One region of the Paenibacillus sp. FSL R5-0928 genome, then DNA from elsewhere that is predicted to be linked to it. Evidence: riboswitches for the same ligand, from Rfam matches in the RefSeq annotation. Region 1 holds a riboswitch; each other region holds the start of a gene.
What was found. A riboswitch is a leader RNA that binds a small molecule or an ion and turns the genes downstream of it on or off. The one in region 1 is predicted to bind cyclic di-AMP.
Positions count from the first base shown of each region.

Region 1 (3,135 bases):
TATATGGCAAAGAGGCTGGCAACATCCACATAGAGAGAATCTCCAGAACGTTCGTAAGTGGATTAGGGTTCTCAAAAGGATGCGCTGAATTGGCTCCGAAGAAGCCGCCACCATTCGTACCTAAGTGTTTAATTGACTCCAAAGAAGCGACTGGACCGATAGCGATTTGTTGCGTCTGCCCTTCGAGTGTAGTGACCTCAAGCGATGGCTTGAGCGTTTGTGGCACATGCAATCCTACCAGCACCAATGAAACTAGCAGAGCTAATGGAATGAATACACGAATATGTGCTTTTACGAAGTCCTCAAAAAAATTCCCGACTGATTTCTGTCCTGTAATCCCTCTGACAAAAGCAACCGCAACAGAAAATCCGCTCGCTGCAGACGTGAACATCATCATCGTGATGACTGCCATTTGTGAAAAATACGATAGTCCCGTCTCCCCGCTATAATGCTGCAGGTTCGTATTGGTCATAAAGCTGATCACCGTATTAAATGAAAGCGTCTGTTCCATATCGGCAATTCCATTCGGGTTCAGCGGCAATCCCCGCTGTAATCTTAGAAAAATATAACTGAAAGCAACCAGTACGATATTAGTTAAAACAAAGCTGAGTGCATACTTCTTCCAGGACATTCCGTCCCGTTTTTTCAGGCCGATCAGCTTATAAATACCTTTCTCTGTGCCTGCAAACCAGCGATCCGTACGATTCGGTTCGTTAGAAAATACATGATATAAATACGTCCCCATCGGCTTGACCAACAAGATGAGAATTACAATTACGACGACTATTTGCAAAATGCCCATGAATGCCCCTCCTTAAAATTTCTCAGGATGAATCAACGCGTAAACCAGATATATAAACAACAGTAGGGTAACAGCGATTACTAGAATCACAGCTTATCCCTCCCCGTATCCTCAACTACACCTGCGCACCAGCGCATAAAGCCATAAAATAACCCGTAAATTACAGCTAACGAAGCCACCATATACAGATCCATCATATCTTCCGCACTCCTTCCATTATCCTTGATGAGGTGATCTATCGATTAGAAAATCAGCATCACCACTATGGGAATAGATTACATAGCTCGCACCAAGTCTTTTATAGACCAATCTAGGATTTATAGAACTTGTAATCACAAAAATTGGCTGTGTCGTCCAGGTACGGCACATCTGAATATAGCGGCAGCAAAGCGGAAAGCTGCTCTCAAACAGATATACCCTGCCTACCGGGAACGATGGGCGAAACCAAGTGCTCTGATGGCGGGTATCCACTAGAATAACCCGCTCGATTCCGAGCTCCTCTAGTAAAGCTTTCTCAGCCAGATTGTTGGTTAATCCCGCCATCTTAATACCCCTGAACTTCAGAAGTTTAATGAAATGTTCTCCCGCCTTTGTAGGCGCACATACAAGCACATATTCATTCTGATCCGTCATCTCTTTTTTCTCCTCCTGCTCATTTACAACAAGGAGGCAACGAAAATCTCCGAAAGGATGTTGACCTATCGTCATTTTCGGGCACAACCTAAAGCTCGGTTGTGTCACGTCATTAGACGCTGCCTTACAAATACCGCTAATGATGAATTTAGCGACCTCTTGGGGGAGGCCTCCATAAATGCTTTGCTTCTAAGAGCACAGCAAAAAGCCACAAAGGATCTCCTCTGTGGCTCGCTAGCGGTCACATTGCACTCATCCTCTCTCCATACGCTTACGAGGTTAGCTGTCGGATTCGGGCGGTGAGAGTCGCCCTACCTGTATAGATGCGAGCTCACTCGCACCCTCTACAGGATTCACCCCATAATCAGCTTCCGACTCTCACATCGGCTGCCGATTGTTGGTTCCCCCGCTTTCCTTATCGGAAATTAAGCGGATCAAATATTCGATTGTCGTTGAAACAGGAGTAATCATACTCTTATGCACGAAGACTTGTAAAACCTGAATGATGCCAAAATAATGCAAATTAAAAACTATTTTCCCATTAGATAGCGCTTACTTGATATCTAATCTCTCTATATCTCTTGTTTACTCGAGTTTCGAGCGTTTAATCGCTATCTATAACCCATGTGATTTTATTCACCTTTTTAGGGTGAAAATACTGCAAATTCCCTTTATAGGTTGAAACGCAAGAAGCTGAGGTTGAGCGAGAAAGAGGCGCGATAACACGCCATAAATACCTATTTACCTCGTTTTTCAGTCGTAGTCGGCAGGATATGGTTAAAATCGCTCTAAAAGAACATTTTCCGTTTTTTACAGAAAATCTTGAAAAGAGTATGATTCGGGTTGAATCTAATTCATGAAAAACAATCAACGCTGAGTTCCTGCATTCGCAGGGAACGGGGGAACCATCAGGCCACCTGGCCTACTTGGGGTGAATCCAAAGGAGACTGCGTAAGTCTCAATAGGTAGGGCGACTCTCACCGTCCGAATCCGACAGCTAACCTCGTAAGCGTAAAGAGAGAGACCCTTGATCCGCCACGCTTTGGCCCAGGTATATCTGCCTGTAATCCAAAACCGCAGCAGAGGTCCTCCTCTTGCTGCGGTTTTTGCGTTACCTGAGCCTATTAGGTGATAGCACGCTGGATGGGGTGAATGTTTTGAAGCACTATTATTTAGGGATACATCAAGGGCTGCTTGAGCCGATAAGTCTAAATTACGTTTGTTTCGGGGCCTTGTGGTTCGAAGAAAATAATCACAGGTACATTGTAGGTTATGCATTTGGCCAGAACCAGATCCAAGCCCTTCGCCAATTCAGTACACCTTCTTCTTGTAAAGACTGTTTAGACTCTAAGATTGTATATGAAATATATAAAAAAATTCGAGAACAACAACAGCAGCAGGATTGGTCATCGCATCAAAAACTCCCGTGGTTTACAGCCTTCAAGGAGCCTTGGAAAGATGTAAGCGCCGGTTGGTATGTCTTGAGATCCCGCAGCACCTTTCCCTTACATCTATCTGTTATACGGAAAGAGAAGTTCCGACTATGGCTAGAGCATACCGCAGTCTGTGAGAATAAAATGGAAATGCTCGCTTGTGTAGAAAAGGCTAGTGTCACTCATCATGTAGACTTAAAGCTTTTGGAAATCTAAGGAGGAACCCTACTATGGACCAGCGCAGACTATCCCGCATTGAAGTATTTG
Region 1 covers NZ_CP150225.1:597,052-600,186, reverse strand. The annotation lists gene kdpA (potassium-transporting ATPase subunit KdpA) at 1-802, opposite strand, end outside; gene MKZ16_RS02665 (hypothetical protein) at 1,019-1,435, opposite strand; cyclic di-AMP (ydaO/yuaA leader) riboswitch at 1,688-1,877, opposite strand; cyclic di-AMP (ydaO/yuaA leader) riboswitch at 2,297-2,461, shown strand; gene MKZ16_RS02660 (hypothetical protein) at 2,530-3,084, shown strand; gene MKZ16_RS02655 (hypothetical protein) at 3,099-3,135, shown strand, end outside.

Region 2 (3,135 bases), 1.7 Mb from region 1:
AAAAAAGTCTGATCGAACATTCCCAAATTGCTATTTTTCGTTATCATGATTATTGGCATCGGCAAAAGCCGGATGGAATTATGGTGGGTTTACTGCGAGAACTAGATTGGTCCGCATACGTGGAAGAGCAGCAAGCAGCTGCTACGATTCTCACTATTCCTGCTATGACTGTACTGGAAGCTGCTCAATATATTAAAAGTAAGCTAGGGATCTCTTATGTACGCGCTGCCGGTGACCTGTCTCTGTCCTGCAAACGCGTAGGGATATTAGTAGGTTACAGAGGAGGCGGGACGATGGCTATTCCGCATTTTAATGATCACAATCTTGATTTAATTATTGCTGGAGAGGGACCAGAGTGGGAGACTCCGGAATATGTGCGGGATGCAGGGCACCAAGGCAGATCTAAAGCGCTCATCATGTTAGGTCATGCGGAGAGTGAAGCGCCGGGGATGAAATATTTAGCTGAAATCTTAGCAGACAAATATCCCATGCTTTCTAACCGGTTCATTGCTGAACAACCCATCTATCAGATGGTTTAATCTGGGGAAATAAAGAGTACGGAATAAATAAACATATTATGGAGAAAATGAAGGGAAACAGGTCACTGAGAAAGGAGTGTTTCAATGGAAATTCCTTTGGAGGCTGATGAAGTATTAAGTCGGATCAAAAAGCTGCAAAGCGACGGAAGCTCGATCAGTAAAAAACAAGTAAAGCAGAGCGATCCTGAGCTTATGAGAAGTGCGCTGTTCTTTTTTCCAAGCTGGGAGCATGCATTGAAAAACGCCGATCTTTTGTAGCCATAGTATTGTAAGAGGAAGCTAAGTGGACAGGGGAATACCTCTGATTCTGCTTAGCTTTTTTCATATCTCCAGTGAAAAGGATGGCCTTTATATAGAAAGTACTGGTGTTTTAACCTCCGTTTGGCTTGGTTCAGAGCCATTTTCTTAAATAAAACGAGTAAACAAGAGCAAAAGAAAGAGAAAATGAAGAGTATGCTCAATATGAAATGAAAAGCATTGCTTTCAACATTATTTTGACCAGAGCCCTCCTTTACAAGCAAACCTTACAAGAGTATGATTCATCTCAGAACTGACAATTATCTTAAATTTACAATTACATAAGCAATCCGCTTAATTTCCGTTTCTGGAAAGCGGGGGAACCAACAACTGGCAGCCGATGTGAGAGTCGGCACTGGTTATGGGGTGAATCCTGTTCCGGGTGCATAACATGCATCCCTGCAGGTAGGGCAACTCTCACTGCCCGAATCCGACAGCTAACCTCGTAAGCGTATGGAGAGAGGATGAATGGCGTGTTTAGTGATGAATAGCCACAGAGAATCCCTCTGTGGTTTTTTGCTGCGTTTTTAAGCAGATATAGACGTAGAATTTATTATGAAAGAGGTGTTACCTTTGCCTATCGCTAAACTGAACGGAACTTCGCTCTATTATGAAATCAATGGAACTGGCACTCCGGTTGTGTTTATCCATGGACATGGATTAACACACAGTATGTTCAAACCACAGCTGGAGTATTTTTCCGATAAATATAAAGTGATTTTGTGCGATTTACGGGGGAATGGCAAGTCTGGTAAACTGCTGGAGGCCCCACATGAGATTATTGAGACGCAATGTCTGGATTTGATTATGCTGTTGAATGACCTAGGTATTCGTGAAGCAGTTTTTGTAGGAATCGCCTATGGTGGCTTAGTCGTTCAGCATATTGCCAAACAATATCCTGAGCGTGTGAAAGCCATTGTGGTCGCGGATAGCTTCTGTAGGACTCACGGATCAACAATTGTAGGGAAAATACAAACTATGGCAGCATATTGCAGTTTGCTAATGTATTATCTCCCAAGCGAGCTGGTGTTGCCTTCGATTCGGATGATGTACCGAGAGCGCTGGAGTCTGGCCTACAATGAGATTAGAAGAGGGCTGCTGGACAAACGTCCCCGGGAGCTATATCGGCAAAGACTGGCTACAAGCCATGTTGATTACACCAGATGCTTAAAGGCTTTTAAACGTCCTGCTTTATGTATTGTAGGGGACTTTAATGAATTTGGAGTGAATTGTATGAAGGAAATGGTGTCTCAGCTGCCACATGCGCAGTTGGCGATTATTCCGAACGCATTAGATCCAAGTAATCTATGCCAGCCGGAGCAATTCAATGCGATTCTTCAACGTTTCTTAGAGAAGCAGCAGGGCAGTCAGCAGATTAGCTGATCTATAGGGAGACCTTTACAAGCGAAGCGTTTAAGTGGAAAAAGGCGTCCCATAGCCAGGGAGCATGAGCTGGCTATGGGACGTCTTTCTGGGTAGAACTTTAGGGGATTCTCCCTAAAGTGAAGGGGATTATGGCTTCTAGCACGTGAATTAGGGAAATTCTCCCTAAAGTGATAGAGAGCATGGCTCCTAGAACGTGGATTAGGGAAATTCTCCCTAAAGTGAAGGGAATTATGGCTCCTAGAACGTGGATTAGGGAAATCCTCCCTAATAATAGGGTGTTTTTAGCCATAAATGGGTATTTGCAAGAATTTTTAGGGAGGATTTCCCTAAAAACCTTATTTTAAAGCGATTATCGATGAATATTAGGGAGGATTTCCCTAATATAATGGATATCTAACTAAAGGCTGGCTCATCAGTAGTGAAATCTACGAATGAGCCAGCCTTTGGTATTTTACTAACCGGTGGATGTTGAACATTTACAAGCATATTGTACCTAGAACGCCACTTAATGTCCCTACCCTACCACAGCATCAAATATAGTTCACCCGACGTGGGAAAGAACAGTAGTCTCTAAGTAGTGAAGGTAAGAGTATAGAAGGGGCGTAGTAAGCGTCTCACCCGACATGGGAAAGAACAGTAGACTCTAAGTAGTGAAGGTAAGAGTATAGAAGGGGCGTAGTAAGCGTCTCACCCGACATGGGAAAGAACAGTAGACCCTAAGTAGTGATGGTAAGAGTATGGAGGGAGGCGTAGTAAGCAGCGCATCAGACGTGGGAAAGAACGGTAGACCCTAAGTAGTGATGGTAAGTGTATAGAAGGGGCGTAATAAGCTGCTGACCCGACGTGGGAGAGAACGGTAGACCCTAAGTAGTGATTGTAAGTGTATAGAAGGAGGTGTAGTAAGCAGCTCATC
Region 2 covers NZ_CP150225.1:6,123,804-6,126,938, reverse strand. The annotation lists gene MKZ16_RS27680 (Nif3-like dinuclear metal center hexameric protein) at 1-539, shown strand, start outside; gene MKZ16_RS27675 (hypothetical protein) at 624-797, shown strand; cyclic di-AMP (ydaO/yuaA leader) riboswitch at 1,118-1,304, shown strand; gene MKZ16_RS27670 (alpha/beta hydrolase) at 1,392-2,219, shown strand.
Region 2: it holds a riboswitch for cyclic di-AMP, as region 1 does, so the genes downstream of both, MKZ16_RS27670 (alpha/beta hydrolase) here and MKZ16_RS02665 (hypothetical protein) in region 1, are expected to answer to the same signal.

Region 3 (3,135 bases), 480 kb from region 1:
GTCTAATTTGCCTTTACAGGCCAGCCTGGTAACTATACCTGAGCCGTTAAATCTGGAAACGTGGAAATATGCAGGGGCGGATTCCTATAGCCGAAATGTTTATATCCGCGGCAAGCTTGTACTTAAAGATATCGAACGCCAGGTAGGTACCAAAGCAATGAACAACATCATGTCCTCCTACGCTCGTAAGTTCCGTTTCGAGCATCCTGCTACGTCAGATTTTCAGAAAGTCGTTGAGAAGGTAACCAAAAAATCATGGCAGGCCTATTTCGATGATTACATTTATGGTGATGGAGCGCCTGACTTCTCAGTAGATACGATTACTTTTAAAAAAAATAACAGCGGCGATGCCCCAAGCTACGAATCATTAGTGAAGATTTCAAACAAAGGGAGCCATTACGTTGATGTTCCCGTGAAATTCACATTCGCCGACAGCTCTTCGGTGCAGCGGGTCTGGAACGGTGAAGGAGCAGAGACTACGTTTCAATTGTTAAGCGATAAGCCTCTTCTCTCTGCTGAGATTGACCCTGAACATTCCATCTTATTGGAGAGCAAACATCTAAACAACTTTAGGCTGGCGGAAATAGAGCCCAAGACGCTCTCTCGCTGGACATTAAGTGTAACTAAACTACTTGAAACCGTGCTCGGAACTCTTGTCTGGTGAGGTGAATGATTGTGAGAACATCGATAACCCGCGGCTGGCAAAGCATGAAGGAGCAATTTTATATTTTAATTCTGCTCTTCATCTACCGACTGCTCTGGGGCTACTTTATGTATGGTTTCATCCGATCTGCTATTATTCCAATTCTACTGCGCTATCCGGATAAAGACGCCGGAGGCAGCGGTATGGGCAGACTGTTGTATTATATCGAGGGACAGTTCAGCTTGAATACGGACCCTGCGATACGCACTTGGTTATGGATGCTTCTGGCGCTTGTTGTCTTGCGACTTCTGCTTTCCCCTTTCATAAGGGCAGGATTGCTGCATGAGCTCCACCAGGAGCGAAAGGGCGAGCGTGGACTGTTCTTTTTCCCTGGCATGAAGATCTATGGACTACCTGTCTTAGTCTTTAGCCTAATCGAATGGGTGCTGACCCTGCTGCCGCTTTACTGGCTTGCTCCAAAAATGTACGGGCTGTTCTTATCCTCTTTGTTTAACTACGCTTTGTTACTTCATTTAGTACCATACGTATTGGCATGGCTTATATATATTTTTATCGTGCGCCTGTTTCTTCTATATATGCAGTTTGGTTACACCGGCGGTACAGGAATGTTCTCCTCACTGATCATCTGCTTGCGGTCACTGATTCCTGCTATAGGTGTTTCCATTGTACTTGGGGCGGGAGGCCTGCTCTTACTGCTAGTGTGCGGACTGACGGGTCTGTTCTGTCCCGGCCTACCGGCACTTATAATACGGCAAATCTCACCACTACCTTCTACGCTCTTAAAAATGTGGGGAATCTCTGCACAATATCATCTATGGCGTAGCAAAGCATTTCCACAATAAATCAACCTTATTTGACATAATAAAAAGGTCCCAATTCCTGTATTCAGGAGCTGGGACTTTTTCTCATTACGGATAACTTAAGAGTATTTGCAAAATCGTAAAAGCTCTGTTACAATAAGTCCTGTGCTATTAGTAACAATTTTGTAATCAATTGAAACGATTCCTACATAACTAAATGTATTTATCGTAAGTGTAACTGTCGAAACGTCATTCTCTGGTGCTTAACACGCCTAATTCCTTTGCACCGGGAAGTGGGGGAACCATATTTTGGGTGAATTGATCTCGCTTTACAGGGATCATAGGGAATCTTCTACCGAACCCTTAAGCTAACCTCGCAGGCCTTGGAAGGAGTACATCTTTTGAAAAGACATAATTTAAGAAAAAAATGCGTCGCTGCGGCGCTAGGACTTGTAATGGCATTATCTATTGGTGGAGGAAGCGCCTTTGCCGACTCTAAAATGGACTCTGTAATCTCAAAGACTATTGGAGTTGCCTATAAAACCGGAGGTACAAGCACTGCCGGATTTGATTGCTCTGGATTTACAAAGTATGTATTCAAGAATGTGGGTCTTACTTTACCTCGTACATCAAAAGCTCAATATAGCGTTGGAACTGCTGTATCCAAAAGCAATCTGCGTTCTGGTGATCTAGTGTTCTTTAACACACTTGGCAATGGAGTATCCCATGTCGGCATTTATGTTGGAAACGGAAAATTCGCACAATCGTCCTCTTCGCGTGGAGTGACCATCACTTCACTCAGTCAGGCCTACTGGGCCAATCGTTATGTTGGCGCTAAAAGAGTAATGAGTACTTCAGCTTATCAAGCTGTAGCCTTCGATTGAAACCTTCCTCACAACTATAACCTCACAATTACAACTATATGAACCTGAATCTGATTATGCCCGTAATCAAATTCGGGTTTTTCTTTATTCCATAATATATTTTTACACTATTAGAGCCCAATTGAAACACGTTTATTTGATAAAAATTGCAATTATATTAAAAATTAGGTCATTATTAACGCTTACATATGCCTTTCTACCGTAAAAATTCCAATTTTTCTGCATTAATATGTTAAAAACGATTGCCAAGCGGCTTTCTGTTTGTTACAATTAGCGCAGTGAGATTTTAGTAACATTTTTGTAATCATTAAGTTGTTATTTACAAAGGTTTTGTCATGTATTGATTACAAGCTAATCCTAATCAACAGTATGAGCCGAGTTTCCTAACTATTAGGAAAACGGGGGAACCAACTTTGGGTGAATTGACCTCCATTATATAGAGGGGTCATAGGGGACCTTCAACCGAACCCTTAAGCTAACCTCGTAGGCATTTGGAAGGGGTATACACTTTTGAAGAAGAAGTTAGCAGCAGCAGTACTAAGCTTTTCCATCATCCTCACCATCGGAGCAGGAAGCGCTTTCGCAGATTCCAAAATGGATAAAGTGATTGACAAGGCCATCGGTACTAAATACGTATCCGGCGGTATATCCACTAACGGATTTGATTGCTCCGGATTTACAATGTATGTGTTTGATAAGATTGGCATTAACCTTCCACACCAATCAGGTTCCCAATATCAAATGGGCACAGCAATCTCCCGTGATGATATAAGAGCCGGAGATCTTG
Region 3 covers NZ_CP150225.1:113,531-116,665, reverse strand. The annotation lists gene MKZ16_RS00555 (M1 family aminopeptidase) at 1-664, shown strand, start outside; gene MKZ16_RS00550 (hypothetical protein) at 676-1,506, shown strand; cyclic di-AMP (ydaO/yuaA leader) riboswitch at 1,724-1,862, shown strand; gene MKZ16_RS00545 (C40 family peptidase) at 1,920-2,348, shown strand; cyclic di-AMP (ydaO/yuaA leader) riboswitch at 2,711-2,853, shown strand; gene MKZ16_RS00540 (C40 family peptidase) at 2,898-3,135, shown strand, end outside.
Region 3: it holds a riboswitch for cyclic di-AMP, as region 1 does, so the genes downstream of both, MKZ16_RS00545 (C40 family peptidase) here and MKZ16_RS02665 (hypothetical protein) in region 1, are expected to answer to the same signal.